Pontibacter liquoris: one gene and its partner. The protein of the gene in region 2 interacts with the protein of the main gene of each other region in a pairwise test. Links are inferred from orthologs where the notes say so. Each region holds a gene or a part of one and is shown on either strand. Other genes may lie near its edges.

Evidence for each region.
Region 1: the proteins of abc-f (region 2) and LWL52_RS20420 interact in binary tests that used the Escherichia coli proteins (3 or more experiments, as listed by UniProt). The link is inferred for Pontibacter liquoris from one-to-one orthologs.

Annotation. Positions count from the first base shown.
Region 1 is NZ_JALEBG010000003.1:791,455-803,324, forward strand. What follows is about bases 5,470-8,754. They hold LWL52_RS20420 (2-oxoglutarate dehydrogenase E1 component), read right to left. Parts: upstream 8,427-8,754; coding sequence 5,670-8,426; downstream 5,470-5,669. Other genes in these bases: odhB (2-oxoglutarate dehydrogenase complex dihydrolipoyllysine-residue succinyltransferase), read right to left, coding at 5,470-5,552. Outside these bases: LWL52_RS20385 (GntR family transcriptional regulator), read right to left, coding at 1-43; LWL52_RS20390 (hypothetical protein), read right to left, coding at 45-794; LWL52_RS20395 (hypothetical protein), read right to left, coding at 799-990; LWL52_RS20400 (ABC transporter ATP-binding protein), read right to left, coding at 980-1,831; lpdA (dihydrolipoyl dehydrogenase), read right to left, coding at 2,132-3,535; LWL52_RS20410 (four helix bundle protein), read right to left, coding at 3,567-3,932; more of odhB, read right to left, coding at 3,969-5,469; LWL52_RS20425 (WYL domain-containing protein), read left to right, coding at 8,971-9,276; LWL52_RS20430 (M28 family metallopeptidase), read left to right, coding at 9,534-11,282; LWL52_RS20435 (DUF5602 domain-containing protein), read right to left, coding at 11,353-11,870. UniProt on the Escherichia coli protein: E1 component of the 2-oxoglutarate dehydrogenase (OGDH) complex which catalyzes the decarboxylation of 2-oxoglutarate, the first step in the conversion of 2-oxoglutarate to succinyl-CoA and CO(2).
Region 2 is NZ_JALEBG010000001.1:1,878,983-1,890,531, reverse strand. Bases 3,414-6,377 are described here. They hold abc-f (ribosomal protection-like ABC-F family protein), read right to left. Parts: upstream 5,883-6,377; coding sequence 3,945-5,882; downstream 3,414-3,944. Other genes in these bases: LWL52_RS07820 (2'-5' RNA ligase family protein), read left to right, coding at 6,219-6,377; LWL52_RS07830 (hypothetical protein), read right to left, coding at 3,414-3,485. Outside these bases: arsB (ACR3 family arsenite efflux transporter), read left to right, coding at 1-435; LWL52_RS07845 (metallophosphoesterase family protein), read left to right, coding at 470-1,036; LWL52_RS07840 (hypothetical protein), read left to right, coding at 1,264-1,902; LWL52_RS07835 (SDR family oxidoreductase), read left to right, coding at 2,121-3,143; more of LWL52_RS07830, read right to left, coding at 3,231-3,413; more of LWL52_RS07820, read left to right, coding at 6,378-6,770; LWL52_RS07815 (deoxyhypusine synthase family protein), read right to left, coding at 6,916-7,887; ATP-dependent protease subunit HslV, read right to left, coding at 8,060-8,602; LWL52_RS07805 (glycoside hydrolase family 5 protein), read left to right, coding at 8,914-9,876; LWL52_RS07800 (pyruvate dehydrogenase complex dihydrolipoamide acetyltransferase), read right to left, coding at 9,956-11,549. UniProt on the Escherichia coli protein: Genetic data indicate it may be involved in ribosome assembly or function.

The DNA of each region.
Region 1 (11,870 bases), on a different replicon or contig from region 2:
TGGCGATCTGTAGGTAAATGGCTTGATTCTCTTTATACTCCATCTTACACCTGCCTTTCTTTTAGTTTGAAATAAGAAACCAGCAACATAAAAGGCGCCAGCAGCCACCAGAACAGCAGCGGGATAATATTTTTAAAGATGTACTCTGCCGTATCTTTAAACTCATCGCTCGGGCCTCCCCGGTAGTTGCTTTGCCCAAACAGCAGGTAGCCGAGCCCGCCGGTGTAGGCAGCAATGGCGAATGCCACCACGATCAGGGCCAGCAGTGTTTTCAGGAAGTTGTTGCCCCGGAAGGCAGTAGCGCCCAGCAAAAATACAGCTTGCGTCACCAGGTATACTTTGATGCAGTTAAAGAAATGCTCGTCGAAAAGGTAGGGCAGCGCATGCAATTGCCCGGAAAACAGGGAGGCGAACAGGGAAAGCAGCAGCATAACCAGGCCGAAAAACAGTACATACACCGGCGACGTGATGAGCCAGGCGCTCAGCAGCTTTTCTGTAGCCGACACGGGCAGCGTCAGGAACATGTAGCTTTTCTGCGGCGCGTGCATTTCGTCAAACACCTTGCTGGTGAACACGTAGCCAGCCAGCATAAACACCACCAGGTAAAAGTTGCGCAGTCCCATCAGGCCGGGCAGCCCCATTACGATAGCGGGCCGGGCATAGAGCACAATGGCCGAGATAAGGAACAGCAGGCCCAGGATGGTTGCCAGCGCCATCCACATGGTGCTAAAATTTAAGTATAGCTGCCTTCTTAAAAAGAAGCCCAGCCGTTTCAGGTTCAGGTCAGTAGTCATCGTTCTATTTTGTAGGAATGGTTAGAAGTATGGAATCGTTGACGATGCCTTTCAGCACCAGTTCCAACGTTTGGGTATAATCTACGGGCCGGGTCTCTACCAGCAAGGCACAGCCAATGGCCATAACGGCAATAAGCGGCGAACCGACAGGCAGCCATAGTTGCTTTAGCCTGAAGCGAAGTGGTTTAGTATTCATACTTGTAGTTGGCAAAGTGGTCGTTTATACTTGCTGCGTTTTTCACGATGCCGTTAAACAGCAGCTCTAGGTCGATGCGGCTGTCCTGACCGGCCAGGTTTTTCACAATGCCTGCTTTGCGGCCCTGCATCTCTTCAGCATACAGCACCTCGTCGGTCGGTATGCCTGCCAGGTTGTGTTCAAAGGCCAGCTTTTCGGAGATCTCGGCAATGTTGTGGTTAAAGATGATCTGGCCGCTCTCCAGCACCACCACGTTATCGATCAGGTTCTCCAAATCGCGCACCTGGTGGGTAGAGATGATGATGATCTTGTCTTCGTCGAGCGCTGCGGCCATAATTTTGCGGAACTGGCTTTTGGAAGGAATGTCCAGGCCGTTGGTGGGCTCGTCCATGAGCAGCACGCGGGCATTAGTAGCCAGGCCAAAGGCGATCAGGAACTTCTTCTTCTGCCCGTACGACAGTGTCGATAGCCTGGCCGCCTCGTCCAGCTCAAACTCTGCCAGGTAGGCCTGCAGTTGGTTGTGGCTGAATTTGGGGTAGAAAACCGCGCTGATCTTTACAAAGCTGGCCATGCTAAGGGGTGGCAGGTTAAACTCCTCCGGAATCAGGTACACGTCCTGCAGCATCTCGGGCTTGCGCGCCGATGCCTCATACCCAAACACATTACAGTGGCCGCTGTCGGGGTAAAGCAAGCCGCTGATGTGTTTGAGCAACGATGACTTGCCGGCACCGTTTTTTCCCAGCAGGCCATAGATAAAACCCGGCTGCAGGGTTAGATTCAGGTTATCGAAGAGCGGCTTCTTCTTTTTATACCTGAAGTGAATGTCTGATAGTTTTATCATAGTTTTATTCGTGTGGTGTATTAGTTATCTAGTACACTACAAATGTATATAATGATTCAGAAATACCAACTATTTTAGTATAAATATTTTTTAGAGGTCATACAGAGGCTGTTGCAAGTATAAAAGGCAGTTCATCAGCTGTGGCTACTCAAAGAGTCACAGCAACTTACAGGCCTGCGCGCAGCTTTGAACCAGGCATCAGAAACGCGCACCTGCCAGGCCATACTTTGGGAGGTATAAAAACAAACAGCGCCACCCTGTTGGAGGGTGGCGCTGCATGTATAGCTCGTGAATAGCCGCTTATATATGGATGGCGCGATTCTCGGTGGCTGCCAGACACGCTTCTTTCATGGCTTCGGCGTAGGTCGGGTGCGCGTGGCTCATGCGGGCTACGTCTTCGGCAGAAGCCCGGAACTCCATGGCCGTTACTGCCTCTGCGATCAGGTCGGCAATGCGCGGGCCGATCATGTGCACGCCCAGAATCTCATCGGTCGCCTGGTCGGCCAGCACTTTCACAAAGCCATCCGTATCGCCGGATGCCTTGGCACGGCCCGAAGCTTTGAACGGAAACGAACCGGTTTTGTAAGCGCGGCCCTGCTCCTTCAGCTGCTCTTCGGTAAAGCCTACGCCAGCCACTTCCGGCCAGGTATACACCACCCCTGGGATCAGGTTATAATTGATATGCGGCTTCTGCCCCACCATATACTCGGCTACCAGCACGCCTTCTTCTTCGGCTTTGTGCGCCAGCATCGCTCCACGGATCACGTCGCCGATGGCGAAAATGCCGGGTACGTTGGTTTCCAGGTGATCGTTCACGGCAATCATGCCGCGCTCGCCCATCTGCACGCCGGCGTTCTCCAGGCCCAGGCCTTCGGTGTAGGGCTTGCGGCCCACCGATACTAGCACATAGTCGCCTTCGAACGTCACAGCCTCACCTTTCGGATTCTCGGCTGTTACTTTTACTGTTTCGCCTTCGTTGGTAGCGCCAGTCACTTTGTGGCTCATAAAGAACTCAAAGCCCAGTGTTTTCTTGAGGATGCGCATCAGCTCTTTGCCCAGGGCGCGGTCCATGGTCGGGATGATGGAATCCATGTACTCTATCACCTGTACTTTTGCTCCCAGGCGTGCATACACCGAACCCAGCTCCAGGCCGATCACACCACCCCCGATAATGATCAGGTTTTTCGGAACCTCGGTGAGTGTCAGCGCCTCTGTAGACGTAATGATGCGCTTTTTATCAACAGGCAGGAACGGCAAGGAGGTTGGCTTGGAACCCGTTGCGATGATAGTTCTGTCTGTTTCGATCTGCTGCTCTTTGCCTTCGGCGTCGGTGATTTTGATCGTGTTCTTGTTCACAAAAGATCCCAGGCCGAAGTAGGTATCGATCTTGTTCTTCTTCATCAGGAACGCAATGCCATCGTTGTTCGACTTTACCACGCCTGCTTTGCGCGTGATCATCTGCTCCATGTTCACCTGCAGGTTTTCCAGCTCGATGCCGTGCTCCTTAAAGGAATGCGCGGCATTGTGAAAATGCTCCGACGAATCGAGCAGCGCTTTGGACGGGATACAGCCCACGTTAAGGCAGGTGCCGCCCAGCACGTTATACTTCTCTATGATTGCAGTTTTCAGGCCCAGCTGCGCGCAACGGATCGCTGCCACGTAGCCCCCAGGACCAGAACCGATTACGGTTACATCGTATTTCATTTCTTTCAAATTAGAAATTAAAAATTAGAAATTATGAGTTTGACTTCATTGTGATAAGGATTTTGCTGATGATCTTTCTTAACTGCATGCAATCCTCATGTGTGGAATCAAACGCATTTTCGGGAATGTACTGGCTGTCCTTAAGCAGGCGCAGCCAGTATGAGGTTTCCCTAGCCTCTTTTGCGGCTATGTTTAATTTATGAATGAAATCAGCTTTAGAACTTGCAGCAATGGCTTCCTCTACATTTGCCCCAATGGAAGTACCACTTCGTAGCAGTTGCTTTGCAAGTACAAACTCTTTATGTTCTCCTGTTAAGAATTTATAAAGCTTGATTACACGAAGGGCAAAAGCATAGCTCTTGTCGCAAATGACATTCTCCTTCTTCTCCTCCCGCACAATTTCTAATTTCTAATTTCTAATTCATAATTTAGCTTAGACGCCTAATAACAAGCGCATCGGATCTTCGATGAGCTCCTTCACACGCACCAGGAAGCTTACCGACTCACGGCCGTCGATGATGCGGTGGTCATAAGACAGGGCCAGGTACATCATCGGGCGGATCTCTACTTGTCCGTTGATGGCAACCGGGCGCTGCACGATGTTGTGCATACCAAGTATAGCCGACTGCGGCGCGTTGATGATCGGCGTAGACATCATGGAACCGAACACACCACCATTGGTGATAGTGAAGGTACCGCCCGTCATCTCCTCGATCGACAACTTGCCATCGCGGGCTTTTTTGGCAAGGCGCACTACTTCTTTTTCGATGCCATCCAGCGTCAGTTGCTCGGCGTTACGGATAACCGGTACCACCAGGCCTTTAGGTGACGACACGGCAATGGAAATATCGCAGAAATCATTAAAAATCATGTCATTGCCATCGATCTGCGCATTGACGGCCGGCCACTCCTGCAGGGCTACAGTACACGCCTTGGTGAAGAACGACATAAAGCCTAAGCCTACCTCGTGCTTCTCCTTGAACTTGTCTTTATACTTGGCGCGGATGTCCATGATCGGCTTCATGTCTACCTCGTTGAAGGTGGTGAGCATGGCCGTTTCGTTTTTCACCTGCACCAGGCGGCGGGAAACGGTTTTGCGCAGCGAGCTCATTTTCTCGCGGCGCTGGTTGCGCTCGCCGGCTACAGCTGGGGCAGCAGCCTCTTGTTTAGTAGGAGCTGCGGCAGCTGGCTGTGCAACCGGTCTGGCCTGCGCGCCCTGGGCATCTTCTTTGGTGATGCGGCCATCACGGCCTGTGCCCTGTACCTGAGCGGGGTTAATGCCTTTCTCGGAAAGGATCTTACCGGCCGCCGGCGATGGCGTACCGGAAGCATAAGTCTGGGCACCAGACGTAGCGGCGGCTGGCTGCGCAGCGGCTACCTGCTGGGTAGCCGCCTCCTGCTTGGCAGCAGCCTGTGCGTTTGCCTGCACTGCGCCTGCACCTGGCAGTATGCGGCAAATGGTGGCACCGATCTCAATTGTATCGCCTTGTTTGGCTACGATCTGCAGGGTACCAGCCGCTTCTGCCGGCAGCTCGAAGGTAGCTTTATCAGACTCCAGCTCCGCGATCACTTCATCCATGGCTACATGGTCACCATCTTGTTTGAGCCAGTTGGCAATGGTAACTTCTGTAATCGATTCGCCTACAGTCGGCACTTTCATTTCCACGGCCTCGCCGGCACCGCTTGGCGTGGCAGATGCTTGGGCAGGCTCGGCCGCTGCCGGAGCAGCAGGAGCTGATGCCTGGGCAGCAGCTGCGGGAGCGGCTGGGCTGGTGGCAGCGCCATTGTCTTCGATGCGGCAGATAATAGCCCCCACATCCACTGTGTCGCCTTCCTGGGCTACAATGCGTAAAATTCCTGCAGCTTCGGCGGGCAGTTCGAACGTGGCTTTATCAGATTCCAGTTCCGCAATCACCTCATCCATCTCCACGCGGTCGCCGTCTTTCTTTAGCCACTGGGCTATGGTTACCTCGGTGATCGACTCACCCACAGCAGGCACTTTTACTTCTAAGCTCATATTTTATTCAATTAGGAATTACGAATTATGAATTACGAATTATAAAGAAGGGAGACCATGAAAGACTTGCCTTTGGATGGCTTCCCTCCTATATAATGTCTAATTTTTAACTTCTGATTAAACAGCAAATGCTCTGTCCACAATATCCTGCTGCTCTTTTACATGCACTTTCATGTAACCGGTAGCAGGCGAGGCACTGGCTTTACGGGCTACTACGTCTTCTATGCTCTTACGCATCAGGCGCAGGATGTACGTCCAGGCGCCCATGTTGGCAGGCTCTTCCTGTACCCAGTAAACTTTGGCGTTAGGATATTTGCGCAGTTCTGCCTCCAGCTGCACCTGCGGGAAAGGTGCCAGCTGCTCGAGGCGTATGATGGCCACGTCCTTGCGCTTGTTTTTCTGCTGCTCTTCCAGCAGATCGAAGTATACTTTGCCGGTGCACAGCAACACTTTCGTTACTGATTTGGCAACTGCATAATCATCTCCGATCACTTCTTTAAAGCTTCCGGACGTAAAGTCTTCTACCGGAGAAACCACCAGCGGATGACGCAGCAACGACTTTGGCGACATGTTAACTGCCGGCTTGCGGAACGGCAGCGCGAGCTGGCGACGCATAAAGTGGAAGAAGTTTGCCGGTGTGGTAATGTAGGTCACAAAGATGTTGTTCTCGGCAGCCAGCTGCAGGAAGCGCTCCGGACGGGCATTCGAGTGCTCAGGCCCTTGGCCTTCGTAGCCATGTGGCAGCAGCATCACCAGGCCGTTCATACGCTGCCACTTCGATTCGGTAGCTGTGATGAACTGGTCGATCATGACCTGAGCGCCGTTGGCAAAGTCGCCGAACTGGGCTTCCCAGATAACCAGCGCATTGGGGTTTGCCATGGCATACCCAAACTCAAAGCCCAGCACACCATACTCCGACAAAAGCGAGTTGTAGATCTCAAACGAGCCCTGCTTCTCGGCCATGTGGTTCAGGTTGTTATAAGGAGCGCTGGTCACGGCATCGTGCAACACGGCATGGCGGTGCGAGAAAGTACCCCGCTGCACATCCTGGCCCGAGAAGCGAACGATATGGCCGTCTAACAGCACCGAACCGTAAGCCAGCAACTCGCCGGCTGCCCAGTTGAGCTGCTTTGTTTCAAAGAACATGTCTTTGCGCTCTTTCAGCAGTTTCTCGATCTGCTTCAGCGGTTTGAAGCCCTGCGGCAACGTGGTCAGCGCCTGGCCCACCTGCTCTATCACCTGTAGCGGCACGCCGGTTTCAGGCGACTGGTTGAAATCTTCCGGCGTGGAACGGCGCAGCGACTGCCACTCTATTTCCATCGACTGGTAGTTATAAGGCAGCGGCTTCTGCTTTACCATGTCAAGGCGGTCCTGCAGCAGTTGCCGGAACTCCTTGTCCATGTTGTTGGCCAGCTCGGCATCTACCTCGCCGCGGCTGATGAGCTCCTTGTTGTATACTTCGCGCGGGTTAGCGTGCTTGGAGATCAGGTTATAAAGTTGCGGCTGGGTAAACTTCGGCTCATCCGACTCGTTGTGGCCATGGCGGCGGTAGCACACCATGTCAATGAAGAAATCGTTGTTGTAGCGCTGACGGTATTCCATGGCCATGCGCATAGCAAACACCACGGCCTCCGGATCGTCGCCGTTTACGTGCAGCACCGGCGCATCAATAACTTTGGCCACATCCGTACAATAGATAGAAGAACGGGCATCTTCAAAATCGGTGGTAAAGCCTACCTGGTTGTTGATCACAAAGTGGATCGTACCGCCCGTGTTGTACCCCTCCAGATTCGACATCTGCGTTACCTCATACACAATACCCTGCCCTGCCAGGGCAGCATCGCCATGTATAAGGATGGGTAATATTTTATCGGCATCTTTGTTATAAAGCGTATCGATTTTAGCACGCACAAACCCTTCTACTACCGGGTTTACCGCCTCGAGGTGCGAGGGGTTGGGCGCCAGTTTCAGATTAACTTTGTGGCCCGATGGCGTCACTACTTCCGAAGAGTAGCCCATGTGGTATTTCACGTCGCCATCGCCCATGGTTAGGTCCGGAACGGCGGTGCCTTCAAATTCAGAGAAGATCTGCTCATAGGTTTTGCCCATGATGTTGGCCAGCACGTTGAGGCGGCCACGGTGTGCCATCCCGATCACCACTTCCTCTACGCCCAGTTCAGCGCCGCGGTCGATGATGGCATCCAGCGCGGGAATGGTTGTTTCGCCCCCTTCGAGTGAAAAGCGTTTCTGGCCCAGAAACTTGGTGTGCAGGAAATTCTCGAACACCACGGCTTCGTTCAGCTTGTAGAGAATGCGCTTCTTAAAGTCGATGGAGGGGTTAAAGTTCAGCGACTCGGTTTCCACTTTCTGCTTGAACCACTCCAATACCTCCGGGTCGCGGATGTACATGTACTCAAACCCAATCGGACCTTCGTAGATCTTTTGCAGCGAAGCAACAATATCACGCAGCGTAGCCGCCCCGATACCGATCACATCGCCTACCTGGAACACGGTGTCCAGGTCTGCTTCTGATAAGCCGAAATCGGCCAGGTCTAATCTTGCACGGCGATCTTTGCGCATACGCACCGGGTTGGTTTTGGAGCGCAGGTGGCCACGGGTGCGGTAAGCGTGGATCAGGTTACGCACCGCTACTTCTTTCGCTGACTCGCCTGTGGCTTCCGCGCCTTTGGCCGGAGCAGGAGCTGCCGCTGGTGCTGCTTCGTGGCCGTTGCCGTTATAGGCGGCCGAGAAATCAAATCCCTCAAAAAACTTGCGCCACCCGAAATCAACTGATTCCGGATCCTGCTGATAAGCTTTGTACAGCTTATCAATGTAGTCGCCGTGCGCGTTGGCGATATAGCTATATTTATCCATAGGTATTACGACTGTGTGTAAAGGCAAAGTTAGTAGTATTTCTTACAAATCAAATTTCATGTATTCGCATACGCAAATAACCCTTAAAAACAAGACTATAGCAACCAATTGGGTACTACTTCTGCTGTGCTACCTACTTGCTTAACGGGCATCTTGCTTAAAGTGTACGTAATCGCCTGCTGAAATTATACCTGCCTACGCAGGTTCCTACCTGCTCAAGTAATCCGCTCTGCCAGGCAGGAGCAGCAGCAGGCCAACGCATTTTAAGCTGCATTGTTATGCCATCGCCTCATTTTCAAAATAACTGCCATGTTACTTTTGTTAGGTATGAAATAACACACAATACACTTTCACGCTGTATATACTAAGTTTACTTGCGCTGCAGGAGGCCTAATCAGCTAAAAAGGCATGTTACTTTCATACGTTTGGTTTCCTGTTTAATGCTGCCGCAACATACTATCTTTAACTTACTCTTAAGTGATCTTACCAGCACGATGTGCTCAAATCGTAGGCGGATGTTCCTGTTGACTAACCATTTATACTTATGTATAGTTACCTGTTGGAAGAGTTATCGAATGCAATTGGAGCAAGGCTACTTGTTGCGTTCGACTATGATGCTGAAAGCTGCATTGTAGAGCCACACCTGCTGGGTTGTAACAAAAATGGCGAAGACTGCCTGCATGCCTGGCAAACAAGCAACACGGCAGAGACAGGTATAAAAGGAGTATGGCGCTGTTTTCTGTTCAGCAAAATTAAAAACCTGAAGCTGCTCGATGACCGCTTTAGCCATAAACGCCCGGGCTACGACCCCTATGAAAACACCATGACACGCATTTATTACCGTATTTAATGCACCAGTAAAAGCTTAGAATGTTCCTTTTGCGCCGCCTCTCCAAGTTATGAAAACTACCTGCCCTTGCGGCAGGTAAAAGATCATCGGAACAAACTGGGCTTTTACCCGTGCCATACCCGCACACCGCCTCCACGTATAAGATGGGATGTCCTGAAGCTGCTGCCGGCATGTGCCGGTTGCAGTGGCTTGTTTGCCCCTGCGCAGCAGGTCCGGGAATTGTTCTTATCTTCAGCAAGACTAAACAAGTATGCTCTATGAAAAATAACCTTCCGCTGCTCACCCTGCTGGGCCTGCTGGCAATAGGCTGCAACGAAAGCGCCCGCCAGGTAGCCGATACCAACGACGAAGCAGCAGCAACCACAACGGTCGCCAGCACTGTTTTAAAGCCCGCGTTACAAAGTATAACGGCTGCGGATCTTTTAAAGCGCACCAAAGTGCTGGCCTCTGATGCCTTTGAAGGCCGGGCACCGGGTAGTGCAGGCGAGGATTCGACGGTTAACTACCTTACCCGCCAGTTTAAACAACTGGGCCTGCAGCCTGGCAACCCTGATGGCACCTATGTGCAGAACGTACCCATGGTTGGTTTTACCCCGCAGCCCAAGGCATCGTTCGAGGCGGGCGGCAAAACAATCAGCCTTACCTTCCCCACAGATTACGTAGCGCTCACCAGGCGTTTTGTTCCCAGCATCGACGTAACGAACTCCGATATGGTGTTTGTGGGCTATGGCATTGTAGCACCTGAGTATGGCTGGGACGATTACAAAGATGTGGACGTGAAAGGCAAGACAATCGTCATGCTGATCAATGACCCGCCGGTACCCGCTCCCGGCAATGCAGGGCAACTGGACAGCACCATCTTCGGTGGCAAAGCCATGACCTACTATGGCCGTTGGACCTACAAGTATGAGATTGCTGCCCAGAAAGGCGCGGCTGCCGCAATCATCATTCATGAAACGGGCCCGGCCGGCTATCCCTATGAGGTGATCTCAGGGAGCCACAGCCGGGAGAACTTCGATATCAATAACCCTAACAAAAACATGGATCGCGCCAAAGTGGAGGCATGGATCACTACGGATAAGGCACAGCAGCTTTTCACAGCGGCCGGCAAGAACTTTGCGCAGTTGAAGCAGGCTGCCCTTCAAAAGGACTTTAAACCTGTGCCGCTAAATGCCAAAGCCAACTTCAGTATTAAAAACAAGCTGCGTGAGATCCAGTCCCGCAATGTGATTGCCAAGCTCGAAGGCGCTGATCCAAAACTGAAAGAGGAGTATGTGGTTTATTCTGCCCATTGGGACCACCTGGGCAAAGATCCTTCCCTGAAAGGCGATCAGGTATACAACGGGGCCCTGGACAACGCCAGCGGCACTGCCGGCCTGCTTGAACTGGCCGAAGCATTCACCAAGCTGCCTCAGAAGCCTAAGCGCTCCATCCTGTTTCTGGCAGTAACCGGCGAGGAAAAAGGATTGCTGGGCTCTAAGTATTACGCCACTAACCCGCTGTACCCGCTGAATAAAACACTGGCCGATATCAACATGGATGTGCTGAATGCCTATGGCCCGACAGAGGATGTGACCGTGATCGGCTATGGAAACTCTACGCTGGAAGACGTGCTGGCGCAGGAAGCAAAATCACAGAAGCGCCACATTGTGCCGGAGTCTTCACCGGAGAACGGCTCTTTTTACCGCTCCGATCATTTCGAGTTTGCCAAGCAGGGCGTTCCGGCCCTGTATGCCGAATCGGGGGTAGTGGCCCGCAACCAGCCTGCCGATTATGTGAAGAAATGGCAGGAAAACTATACAGCCAAAGATTACCACAAAGTAAGCGACGAGGTGCGGGACGACTGGAACCTGGACGGCGCCGTGGAGGACCTGCAGCTCTTTTTCCGGGTTGGCCTGCGAGTGGCAAATACCCCGAAATATCCTGAATGGAAAGAAGGGACCGAGTTTAAAGCAAAGCGCGACGCTTCGCTTTCCGGCACCAATAGCGCCAGCGCTTCCCGGTAGCCTGCCTATTTCATAAAAGAGCCCCTGCATACTTTGCTGTATGCAGGGGCTCTTTTACTTATGGCTATACTTACTTTGCTTTTCTATAGCGTAGGTCGGTTAACGATACGCTATACTCCTTGGCTGCTGTATTATGCACAATAGTATAGGTTAACGGATAATAGCCGGACTTCTGCACTTTTGGGGCTTGGGCCACATCCATCTTCATCACGGCGTTAGGTGCTAACTGCTGCAGGTAGGTAACGGCTACCATGGGCTCAAAAAAGATCACCTTGTTGTTATTTGCGCCATAGATAAAGGTTCTTGTAAATTCGCCGCCATTGTGCTGCGGTTCATGCAAGTCTTCCCAGTGCACGCCCATATTCGGCACGGCAAACATGCCGGAGGAGTAGTTTTCTGGCATGTAGTTCTTTTTAAAGCTGTCCGTATTCTCCTGCGGCCCCCCGGTGATCTTCGCCCTTTCTTCATCGGAGATCATGTAAAAGTGAACATCAAAGTGAGGGACAAAGTATACTTCCGGGTGCCCCATGCTGTTCCAATCCAGCGAGATGGTTTTAAAAGGCGTTTTAGCACCCTGCTCCGGTAAGG
Region 2 (11,549 bases):
TGGTACCAGAACAAGTTCATTCCGGCTATCTCCCCTATCACGCTTATTTCGCTGCTATTTACCATTGTGATCATGTTCAGTTTAAAAGGCGGATTGATCGTGCAAATTCCATTGGATGTTTTGCGCATCGCCTTGCCCCTGGCTTTATACTTTGCCCTGATGTTTTTGCTAAGCTTTATCGCCGGCAAGGCAGCGGGCGCCAGTTATGCCGAAACCACCTCAGTAGCATTTACAGCGGCGGGTAATAATTTCGAGCTAGCCATTGCAGTAGCCATTGCGGTGTTTGGCTTAAACTCAGGGCAGGCTTTTGCCGGTGTGGTAGGTCCGCTGGTTGAAGTTCCTGCTCTGATCGCCCTGGTGAATGTGGCCTTCTGGTTCCGCCGCAAATATTATCCTTTTCCTGCCACTGCCAAAAAAAACACGCCACTTCCTTAATCCACCCTGTTTAACCTTTTACCCAAATACCCATATGACCATCGCGCTCTTCTCTGACGTACACGCGAATCTTCCGGCATTGCAAGCCATGTTTGCCGATATGGAATTACACCGTCCGGATGCTATTTACTGCCTCGGCGATTTGGTGGGGTATAATAGCTGGCCAAACGAAGTAATAAACGAGATGCGCCGCAGGGGCATACCCACTATTGCCGGTAACTACGATGAAGGGATAGGCAACACAAGCGATGCCTGTGGCTGTGCCTATAAAACCGATGAAGACAAGGCCATGGGAAGTATTTCCATTGCTTATACTAATGCACAGGTGCAGCCACAGGAACGCAGCTACCTTCAAACCCTACCAGCCCACATCCGGGTAAGCTTTCATATAGCAGGCCGGCCGCTAAACCTGATGCTGGTACACGGCAGCCCCCGCCGGATAAACGAGTACCTATTTGAAGACCGCGATGAAAAAAGCTTGCTTCGGATTTTAAAAGAGGCTGATGCGGATATTTTGTGCTTCGGACACACGCACAAGCCATTTCATCGTAGCTTGCCCGAAGAGAAAGAAGGAAAATACATCTATCGCTATGCGCAATAGAAGCTAGCCCGCTGCCCGACAAATATGCCGATATGCTCCGCAAAGCCTATTAACGCTGCTTACCCCTGCTCAGCGCTTATCCTGACTCTGCACCAAGGGCCCGACTTTCCTTTCAGAACTTTTTCGGGTAGTTTACTAAACTTTATACTTGTGCAGGCTTTTCAGCGCGAAAAAACCAACGCCGGCCGCTCCCCAAACGTAAGCAGGTAACTAAAAAGGAGATACGTATGGGACTGAAGAAAATAGTAGATGAGATAAAAAAAGAGGTAAAGGTACTGAAGGGCGAAGAAACCAAAGATAAAACCTATACCAACGAAACCAAATATCCGGATGCTACAACGGCACGCAAGCAGTTTGAACTCGCGAAGCAGAAGTTGTTTGCCGTGAATGACTGGTCCAATATAAGCGGTTTTGAATCAACCTTTACCCTCTACGACCCGGAGGGAAATAAAGTAAGTCGCACCAAGCCACAGATCGGCGATTACATTGAGATCGTATTACCGGCCACCAGCATTGATAACTGGGTACAGGTCACCGATGTACATGAGGAAGAGAACATGGCCGATTTTGTCGTGCACCCCAGCAAAATGCCGGCAAAGCTCGCAGAAAACCAACAGGAAGTGAAGCATTTTTTCAGTAAAGAAGCCAGCAGCACGTTCCGGGTGGAGCTACAAGGCACTACTCTTATCGCTTCGGAGCTGGGCCGCAACGAAGGGATCAACAACCAAGGCGAAGAAGCCGGCGACCGCGCCATCCTTAACACACTGGTAGCCGAAGGCGGCTGGGCACAAATGCAGCAGATCCATTGGGATATTCTGACCCGCTACCTGGTACACCAGCACGAGGGAGCGCGTACATCCCTGTAACGCTTACATAGAAATTACGAAAGTAAAATAAGAGCTGCGCTAAAGTATAGCGCAGCTCTTTTTGCTCTACCAGCCATTGTTTTAGAACATGCTTTTTAGGTATAAACTAAAGTCAGCTTTGCAGGGCTTTCAATGGGTTTACAACTAACACCAAAAAGCAGGCGTACGCATAACAAGTAATTTATTTGCAACGCAAACTATGAAAAACAAACACTGACATGGATACACAAGAAAGAACACAACGCCGGGGGGTAGTCGTTGTAACAGGTGCTTCTGCCGGACTTGGAAGGGCTACGGTGCGCCTTTTTGCAAAACACGGCTACGACGTGGCTATGCTGGCCCGCGGTAAAGAAGGCTTGGAAGCAGCAAAGAAGGAAGTAGAAGCTGTAGGCCGCAAAGCCATTTACTTTTTAGTAGATGTTGCCGACGCGGAAGCAGTGGAAAATGCGGCAGCCCGCACTGAAGAAGAATTAGGTGAGATTGACATCTGGGTGAATAATGCGATGAACAGTGTCTTTAGCCCGGTAAAGGAAATGCTGCCCGATGAATATAAACGGGTAACCGAAGTTACGTACCTGGGCCAGGTATACGGCACGTTGGCAGCATTAAAGCGTATGCTGCCCCGCGACCGTGGTTCCATTGTGCTCGTCGGATCGGCGCTTGCTTACAGGGGAATTCCGCTGCAATCGGCTTACTGTGGTTCCAAACACGCCGTAGAAGGCTTTTTTGATTCGCTCAAAACAGAGCTGCTGCACGACAAAAGCAAAGTAAAGTTAAGTATGGTGCAGCTGCCGGCCATGAACACGACCCAGTTCAGCTTTGTGAAAACACGCCTTCCCAACAAGCCTAAACCCATGGGTAAGATTTATCAGCCGGAAGTTGCAGCCGAAGCTATTTTATTTGCAGCAAAAGACGGGCGGCGCGAGATATTTGTTGGCTGCCCTACCGTTGAGGCGATTGTCGGAAATAAAATCGCCCCGTGGTACGCGGATTATGTACTGGCGAAAACCGGTTTTGACGGTCAGCAGACCGATATACCAGAAGATCCGAACAGGCCTAATAACCTGTGGGAACCCATCCCGGGCGACCATGGCGCGCATGGTACCTTTGGAGCAGAAGCTGCGGATTTCAGCCCCGAACTCTGGCTGAGCATGAACCGGAATAAAATTTATGCCGGTGCACTGGCGCTCGGAGGGATCATTTTAGGCGCTTATGCCACTAAAAAGAAAAAGAACGCCTAAAGTAATGCCTGCTGTTAAAGTATAAAGCCCTGACGAACTTCCCCAAATTGTCAGGGCTTTGCTTTTTAGCAGAATGACAGTAAAAAGTTAGCGGCGAGCCATATTCGCTTTGGAATGCGGCTTTTTCATTGTTTTCAATGCATACTGCGCATAAGCCGGGCAAGTACCCTGCTGCTGGCAGGAAGCGGTTAAAACAACTACAAAAAGAAAAAGGAAAAGCTTCGCTAAAAGAGATTTCATACTATACTTCGTTATGGTTGTTTGTAGGTGACTTTGCTGATCGTTAACCCATTTCCCTTTCAACACGCTGGAATCTTCAACTGCTACTCTCCTCTTTTGCAAGTGCCAGTAAAACCTTGATTTGTTTTATTGCTACTCCCCTGTTGTTAACATTGTGCAAATGTATCTCAACTTTTATATATAAACAAACTTATATAGAAAATATGATATATTTATACTTAGCCTATTGCAAAAACGACCTTTAAAGCTATTTAAAGCATTTTTCTTGTATTCTATAGGATTCAAAAAACTCTCAATAAAATTGCGTGGCAGTTCTTTAGCTGAACTAAAGTATAAACACTTCGTATCGCCCTGACTCTAAATTATAGCTGCCTCCTTTCTTTTTCCATTTACATCTATCACACAATGGAACGTTGGGATTAGCCTGTGGCAGAAACATAAAAAAAGCCCCTGCCATTTAGTGCTAGGGGCTTTTTTGTCATGCATACCTTCTAAGGCAATCCTTTTCAGCTCACAGGGTAATAACCATTAGAATATACCTGAAGTGCCTGCAAAGGAGCATTAATCCTGCAGCTTTGATTCGAGTTCTTCTACTTCCATCATCAGCTCCTCCCATTTTTGCTGTTGGGTGGCCAGTTCTTTCTGAACAGCCTCGAACTGAAGCGAAGTTTCTTCTAATAGGCTGACGTTGCCGTATACTTTCGGGTCGGCAAGTTTGGCTTCATACTGGGCAAGTTCCTGTTCCAGTTTAGAGATGATCTTTTCTATATCGCTTACCTGCCTGTTCACCTGTTTTAGCTGGTTGTTTAGCTGCACGTGATCGCTCTTTTCGCGGGGCTGCTTCTGCTTTTCTACCTGCTTTTGCACTACCGGAGCGGCCTGGGTTACTTTTTTGGCATCTTTGGCGCGCAGCTCCTGAAACATCTCATACTCGTGGTAGGTGCCCGGGTACTCTTTCAATTGGAAATCCTCGATGTACCAGATCTTGGTAGCCACATTCTCTACAAAGAAGCGGTCGTGCGAGATCACCACAAAGGTGCCTTCATACTGCTCCAGTGCCTGGATCAGGATATTGACCGATTGCATGTCGAGGTGGTTGGTCGGCTCATCAAGCATCAGAAAATTTGCCTGCGAGATAAGCGTTTTCGCCAAGGCTACCCGGCTCTTCTCCCCTCCTGAAAGCACTTTGATCTTCTTAAAAGCTTCATCGCCTGTAAAAAGGAAAGAGCCAAGTATGGTGCGCAGTTCCATTTCTGTTTTGCCGGAACCGGCCTGCTGCAGCTCCTGCAGTATCTCGTTTTCTATGTTGAGTGATTCGAGCTGGTGCTGGGCGTAAAACGACATGATGACGTTGTGGCCTAGTTCGCGGTTGCCTTTTATCAGTTCGGAGCCCGCTATAATGCGCAGCAACGTGGATTTACCTTTGCCGTTTGCCCCTACCAGCGCAATTTTATCACCCCGTTCGATGTGCACGTTCGTGTCGCGGAAGATCATTTTATCGCCGTAGCTCTTGCTCATGTGCTCGAGGCGGAAAATGTGGCGGCCGGGCTGTATGCTGAACTTAAAGCTGAAGTTTACCTTAGCCGACTCAGGCGCTACTTCCTCCACGCGGTCCAGCTTATCTAGTAATTTTTGGCGGCTTTGCGCCTGCTTGGCTTTGGAGGCTTTAGCCTTGAAGCGCTCAATGAAACGCTCTGCTTGCCGTATCTGCGATTGCTGGTTTTCATAAGCGCCTTTTTGTATCTCGTTGCGCAGCGCCTTTTCTTCTATATAAAAGCTATAATTGCCGGCATACACATTCAACTTGCTGTTGGCTACCTCCACAATCATATTAGTGGTGCGGTCCAGAAACTCCCTGTCATGCGATACGATCACCACAGCCCCTTCAAAACGCTCCAGGTATGATTCAAGCCACTTAATAGAAGGCAGGTCCAGGTGGTTGGTTGGCTCATCGAGCAACAGCAGCGAAGGTTGCTGCAAGAGGATCTTGGCCAGCATTACGCGCATGCGCCAGCCACCCGAGAAAGAAGCCAGGGGTTGCTGCAGCTCCTCGGTGCTGAAGCCAAGGCCTTCCAGTATGGCTTCGGCATTGGCTTGCATGGTATAGCCACCCAGCGCCTCGAAGCGTTCCTGCAGGTTAGCCAGCCGGTCTACCAGGTCATCATGGAAATTATTTTCGAATTCTACTAGCACCTTATCAATCTGGTGCTGCAGCTGCAGCGCCTCGTCAAAGGCCTGCATGGCTACCGACAGTATACTTTCATGGGTTTCATAACTGAGCAGATCCTGGTTCAGAAAACCGATGGTAGTTTCTTTGCTCATCTGGATACTGCCTCCATCCGGTTTGTACTCGCCCACAATAATGCGCAGCAGCGTAGATTTGCCCGTTCCGTTCAGGCCGATCAAACCGATCTTGTCTTTAGGCTTGATGTGGAGGTTGGCATCCTCGTACATGGGGCGACTACCGAAATGGAAACTGAGGTTGTTTATGGAAATCATGTAATACTGTTCTTAATTCGAGGGGTAAAGGTACTTAATTTTATGGCAGCTATAAAGTATACGCGCAACACTAACACACCCAAGTCGCAGGCAATTCAATTTAAATCCGGAAATCCGAAGTTGGTTTGTTTTAAAGTATGCGGCCATGCGTTCTAGGACAATAGCTTGTGGGCTAAACCGATGGAGCCTGTTGGAGCCAGTATAGGAGCTGGTATACCCGGCTCAAACAAGTATAGCAAAGGTAAAGCAAGTGAACCAATGCCTGCTAAACTCGTTTCATAGCAAACGTATACTACTTCAGGCATCCGCTATTAAATCACTCTCACTACATTTTTTATGATTGCGATCACTTCGCTTTTAGATGAGGATCATTCCGAACGGGTATTGGAATTAACCGGACACCTGGAAAAGAAATTTGGCTTAACAGGCGTGAAGATGACGCCGTATGCCCACCTGACGCTTCTCACGGCCGAGGTCCCCGATATGGAGGAGCTGAAGCATTACCTGGACCAGGTAAGCCTGGAAACACCTTCTATTACTGTTCGGACCACCGGCCTTGGCGTATTTCCGGGGCAGAGTCCGGTGGTTTATATTCCTGTGCTGCGCACCCCTCCTATTAACCAGCTGCATGCCCGCTTGCACCGTGAAATATCAGAAATGAGCAGCGAGATGGGTTTATACTACAATCCTAATCTCTGGCTTCCTCACATTTCACTAGCCCTTGGCGATACTACCCCTGAAATGCTCGGCCCTGTTCTGTCGTTCCTGTGCCAGTTTAACTTTAACTGGGAGATCAAGATTGAGAACCTCACCATCCTGCAGAAATGCGGCGAATATTTTTTGAAGGAAGAAGAATTTCGGTTTGGCCGGCGCGAATTTATCGCCTAAAGGAGCGCACTACAAGTATATGACTGCCTGATGTGCTAACTGTTGTGGCTAACAGTTTTAAAACAAATTAGCACAAGCTCGTACTAAAAACACAAAAGCCTGGAAAGTATACTTCCCAGGCTTTTATAGTATAAACTATTCCGGATTACATATCCAGGATGATAGCGAAAATAAGCGGCGCCACAATAGTAGCATCCGACTCGATTACGAACTTAGGCGTATCCTTGCCCAGCTTACCCCAGGTGATCTTTTCGTTTGGCACAGCGCCGGAGTAAGAACCATAGCTGGTCGTTGAATCAGATATCTGGCAGAAATAACCCCAAAGCGGCACGCTGGTGCGTTGCAGATCCTGGTGCAGCATTGGCACCACGCAGATCGGGAAGTCGCCGGCAATACCGCCACCGATCTGGAAGAAACCGATCTTTGATTCGTCCGTCGCGTTGTTGGTATAAAAATCGGCCAGCTCGATCATGTACTGGATACCGGTTTTCATGGTATGCACATTCTTGATATCGCCGCTGATCACGTGGCCGGAGTAGATGTTACCCAGCGTAGAATCTTCCCAACCCGGTACAAAGATCGGCAAGTTCTTTTTAGCCGCTTCCAGCATCCAGCTGTTCTTCGGGTCGATCTGGTAGTACTGCTCCAGTTCGCCGCTCAGCAGGATCTGGTAGAAGAACTCGTGCGGGAAGTAAGCTTTTCCCTCTGCATCGGCCTTTTCCCAGAATTTTAGCACGGTGTGCTCAATGCGACGCATGGCCTCTTCTTCCGGAATACAGGTATCAGTTACACGGTTCATGTGGCGGTTCAGCAAATCTTCCTCGTCCTGCGGAGTCAGGTCGCGGTAGTGCGGAATGCGCTCATAAAAATCGTGGGCCACCAGGTTAAAGATATCCTCTTCCAGGTTAGCACCGGTACAGGTAATGGCCTGCACTTTGTCCTGGCGGATCATCTCGGCAAGTATAATGCCCAGCTCTGCCGTAGACATAGCGCCGGCCAGTGTGATCATCATTTTACCACCTTCGTTCAGGTGCGTTTTGTATCCTTCGGCAGCATCTATCAAAGCGGCTGCGTTAAAGTGCTTGTAGTGTTTCTTTAAAAAATTTGTTACTTCCATATTCATTAGCTTAAAGCAACCGCTACAGGGTTACATGGGTCCGCAAAGGTAAGATATATTTTCTTATTCAATGTTCGTTATTCGTTAATTGCCGCTATAAGGTTGAGCATGAAGACGAACCCGATCCCGGGCCCCTACCCATTCTAACCTTTTAACTCATTAACTTTTTTGCTTATTTGGCTGGCTTCTCAATGATGAGGTTATGGTTGGTATAGATGCAGATGTCGGCGGCAATGTTGAGGGCTTCGCGCACCATTTCCTCGGCCGATAAATGCGGCGCGTGTTTCTTGAGTGCCAGTGCGGCGGCATGGGCATACATACTTCCTGAACCAATGGCCGCGATCTGGTTATCGGGCTCCAGCACATCGCCTGTGCCAGAGATAATGAGCAGTTCCTCTTTATTGGCAACCACCATCATGGCTTCCAGCTTGCGCAGGTACTGGTCTTTGCGCCAATCCTTGGCCAGCTCAATGGCGGCGCGCTTCATGTTGCTCTGGTAGGCATTCAGCTTTTCTTCGAAACGCTCCAGCAATGTAAACGCGTCGGCAGTGGAGCCGGCAAAACCTGTCACTATTTTGCCATCCAGCAGCTTCCGGATCTTTTTAACGTTGCTCTTGGCAATGTGCTTGTCCATGGTGGCCTGCCCATCAGCACCAAGCGCTACTTCACCGTTGTGGTAAATGCCGCAAACGGTGGTTGATCTTATTTTGGTCATGTGTGTCTTTTTACTCAGGTGAATACAGCTATACGTTATACTTGCTGTCTTGTAAGTCAAGCTATCTCAAACAAAAAGCCAAAGCCGCCTGATGTGCCAAATTGTCCATACGCCGGCCTTTGCCCTGCTGCCAGCAATCTGCCTAAGGATGCTAGTATTTGTTTTATAAAAGCACGGGCAAGTATAACCAGCAACGCTTCAGAAGCTCGCTTTCGTGCTATACTTCATGGTACTACAATTTTATTCATGCCAAATATAAATATGCTAGTTAGAATATATAAATTAATGCTTTGGTACTGAAGAAGAAACATATGAAAGGAAAACTACTGGTAGCCGCTTTGCTCCTTTTGTGGAGCACCACGGCAGCGACGGCACATTCCGTGAAGAATCACGGCAAGCTGTCGGTTACGGGTACGCAACTGACGGATGAAAAAGGGAATGCTGTGGTGTTGCGGGGCATGAGCTATGGCTGGCATAATTTCTGGCCACGTTTTTATAACTCCGCATCGGTGAAATGGCTGCGCAACGACTGGAATGTGTCGGTGGTACGGGCGGCCATGGGCATAGAACCCAAAAACGGCTACCTGGAAAAACCCGACTGGTCGAAAGAGAAAATCAAAGCGGTTGTAGAAGGCGCCATTCAAAACGATGTATATGTGATCATCGACTGGCACAGCCACAACATCAACCTGAAAGAAGCCAAGACTTTTTTTACAGAGATGGCCCAAACGTATGGCGATAAACCGAACGTCATTTACGAGATCTTCAACGAGCCGGACCAGGAAAGCTGGGACGAAGTGAAGGCTTATTCCGAACAAATAATTGCCGTCATCAGAGCCATAGACCCCGACAATGTGATCCTGGTGGGCTCCCCGCACTGGGATCAGGACATTCACCTGGTGGCTGATGCGCCGCTTACTGGCTTTGATAACCTGATGTATACCGTGCATTTTTATGCCGCCACCCACAAACAAGCGCTCCGCGACCGGTGCAATTACGCGCTAGGCAAAGGCATTCCGATCTTTATTTCGGAATCAGCCGGTATGGAAGCCTCCGGCGATGGGCCCATCAATATGGAGGAATGGACAAAATGGCTAGACTGGGCCGAAAAGAACAAGATCAGCTGGATCACCTGGTCGGTGTCAGATAAAGATGAAACCTGTTCGGTACTGTTGCCCACGGCCCGCGATACAGGCCGCTGGAAAGAAAAAGACATGAAAGAAGCCGGAATCAAAAGTCGGGCGCTCATCCGCAAGTATACTTCCGGTAAGTAATGGAATGCACCCTGGTTTAAACAAAAAGCCCTTCCATTTCCGGAAGGGCTTTTTGTTTACTTATACTTTGCCAGCAGGATTACACCAGGATGCGCACCGGGTTTTCCAGCAGGTTCTTAAACGTTTGCAGGAAGGCAGAGCCGACAGCGCCGTCTACCACGCGGTGGTCGCAGGACAAGGTCACTTTCATAACGTTGCCTATGCGGATCTCCCCGTTACGCACAACCGGCGTTTGCTTGATGCCTCCCACTGCCATGATGCAGGCATCCGGCGGGTTGATGATGGCGGTAAACTCTTCGATGCCGAACATGCCCAGATTCGAGATGGTAAAGGTGTTTCCTTCCCAGTCAGAGGGCTGTAGTTTCTTGCTCTTGGCTTTGCCACCCAGGTCTTTCACCTCGGCTGCAATGGCAGAAAGCGACTTGTAGTCGGCATTGCGTACCACCGGTACCAGCAAACCTTCTTCTACCGCTACGGCCACGCCAATATTTATCTGCTTGTTATAACGGATCTTATCGCCCAGCCACGAGGAGTTCACCGCCGGGTGCTGGCGCAGGGCAGCTGCCGCCGCTTTGATCACCAGGTCATTGAACGATACTTTCACCGGCGATACTTCATTTATACTTACACGCGCCTCCATGGCCTTGTCCATGTCAATTTCCATGGTCAGGTAGAAGTGCGGAGCAGAGAATTTGCTTTCGGCCAGACGGCGGGCAATTACCTTGCGCATCTGCGAAACAGCAACTTCCTCGTAAGAGTCGGCCGGAATGCCGGTGGCTACTGCCGGAGCGGCCTGCGGTGCAGCTGCTTTTGCGGCCTGCTGTGGTGCAGCTGCTGGCGTAAAGTTCTCCACGTCGCGCAGCACAATGCGGCCACCTTCGCCGGATCCTTTTATCTGGGTAAGGGCAAGGCCCTTTTCTTTTGCTACTTTTTTGGCCAGTGGCGAGGCTTTGATACGGCCGTTTTCTGCCCCTGCGCCCTGGGAGGTCTGCTCCTGTGCTTCAGGGCCTGGAACCTGCTCTGTCTCCACTTTTTCTGAAGTCACAGCATCTACGCCGGCTGCAATGCCAGCTTCTGTTTTGGCTTCATCCTGGCGGGATTCTTTGTTAGCGGAGCCAGCACCCAGCAAAGCCTGGTAATCTGCGCCCTTCTCGCCGATAACGGCAATAACGGCATCCACGGCTACTGAGTCACCTTCTTTCACACCTGTATAGAGCAGAGTGCCGTCTTCGTAGGCTTCCAGTTCCATGGTCGCCTTGTCGGTTTCCACTTCTGCCAGCACATCCCCTGACGTTACTTTGTCGCCTACTTTCTTCAGCCACGACACCAGTACGCCTTCCGTCATGGTATCGCTCATCTTCGGCATGCGGATCACAGAGGCTTTGATGTTGCTGGTATCAACGGCTGCTACTGCCGGTGCTGCTTCTTTTGCCGGAGCAGGCGCAGCTTCTTCTTTCTTCGGTTCCGGAACCTTCTCCTCGGCCTTGGCAGCGGGAGCTGCGGCATCCGATCCCCCACTCAGCAGTGCGGAGATGTCCTCTCCTTCTTTGCCAATGATGGCAATCACAGCGTCGACTGGTACACTATCGCCCTTCTTGGGACCAATGTGTAAAAGGGTACCATCGTTGTAAGACTCCAGTTCCATGGTGGCTTTATCGGTCTCTACTTCAGCC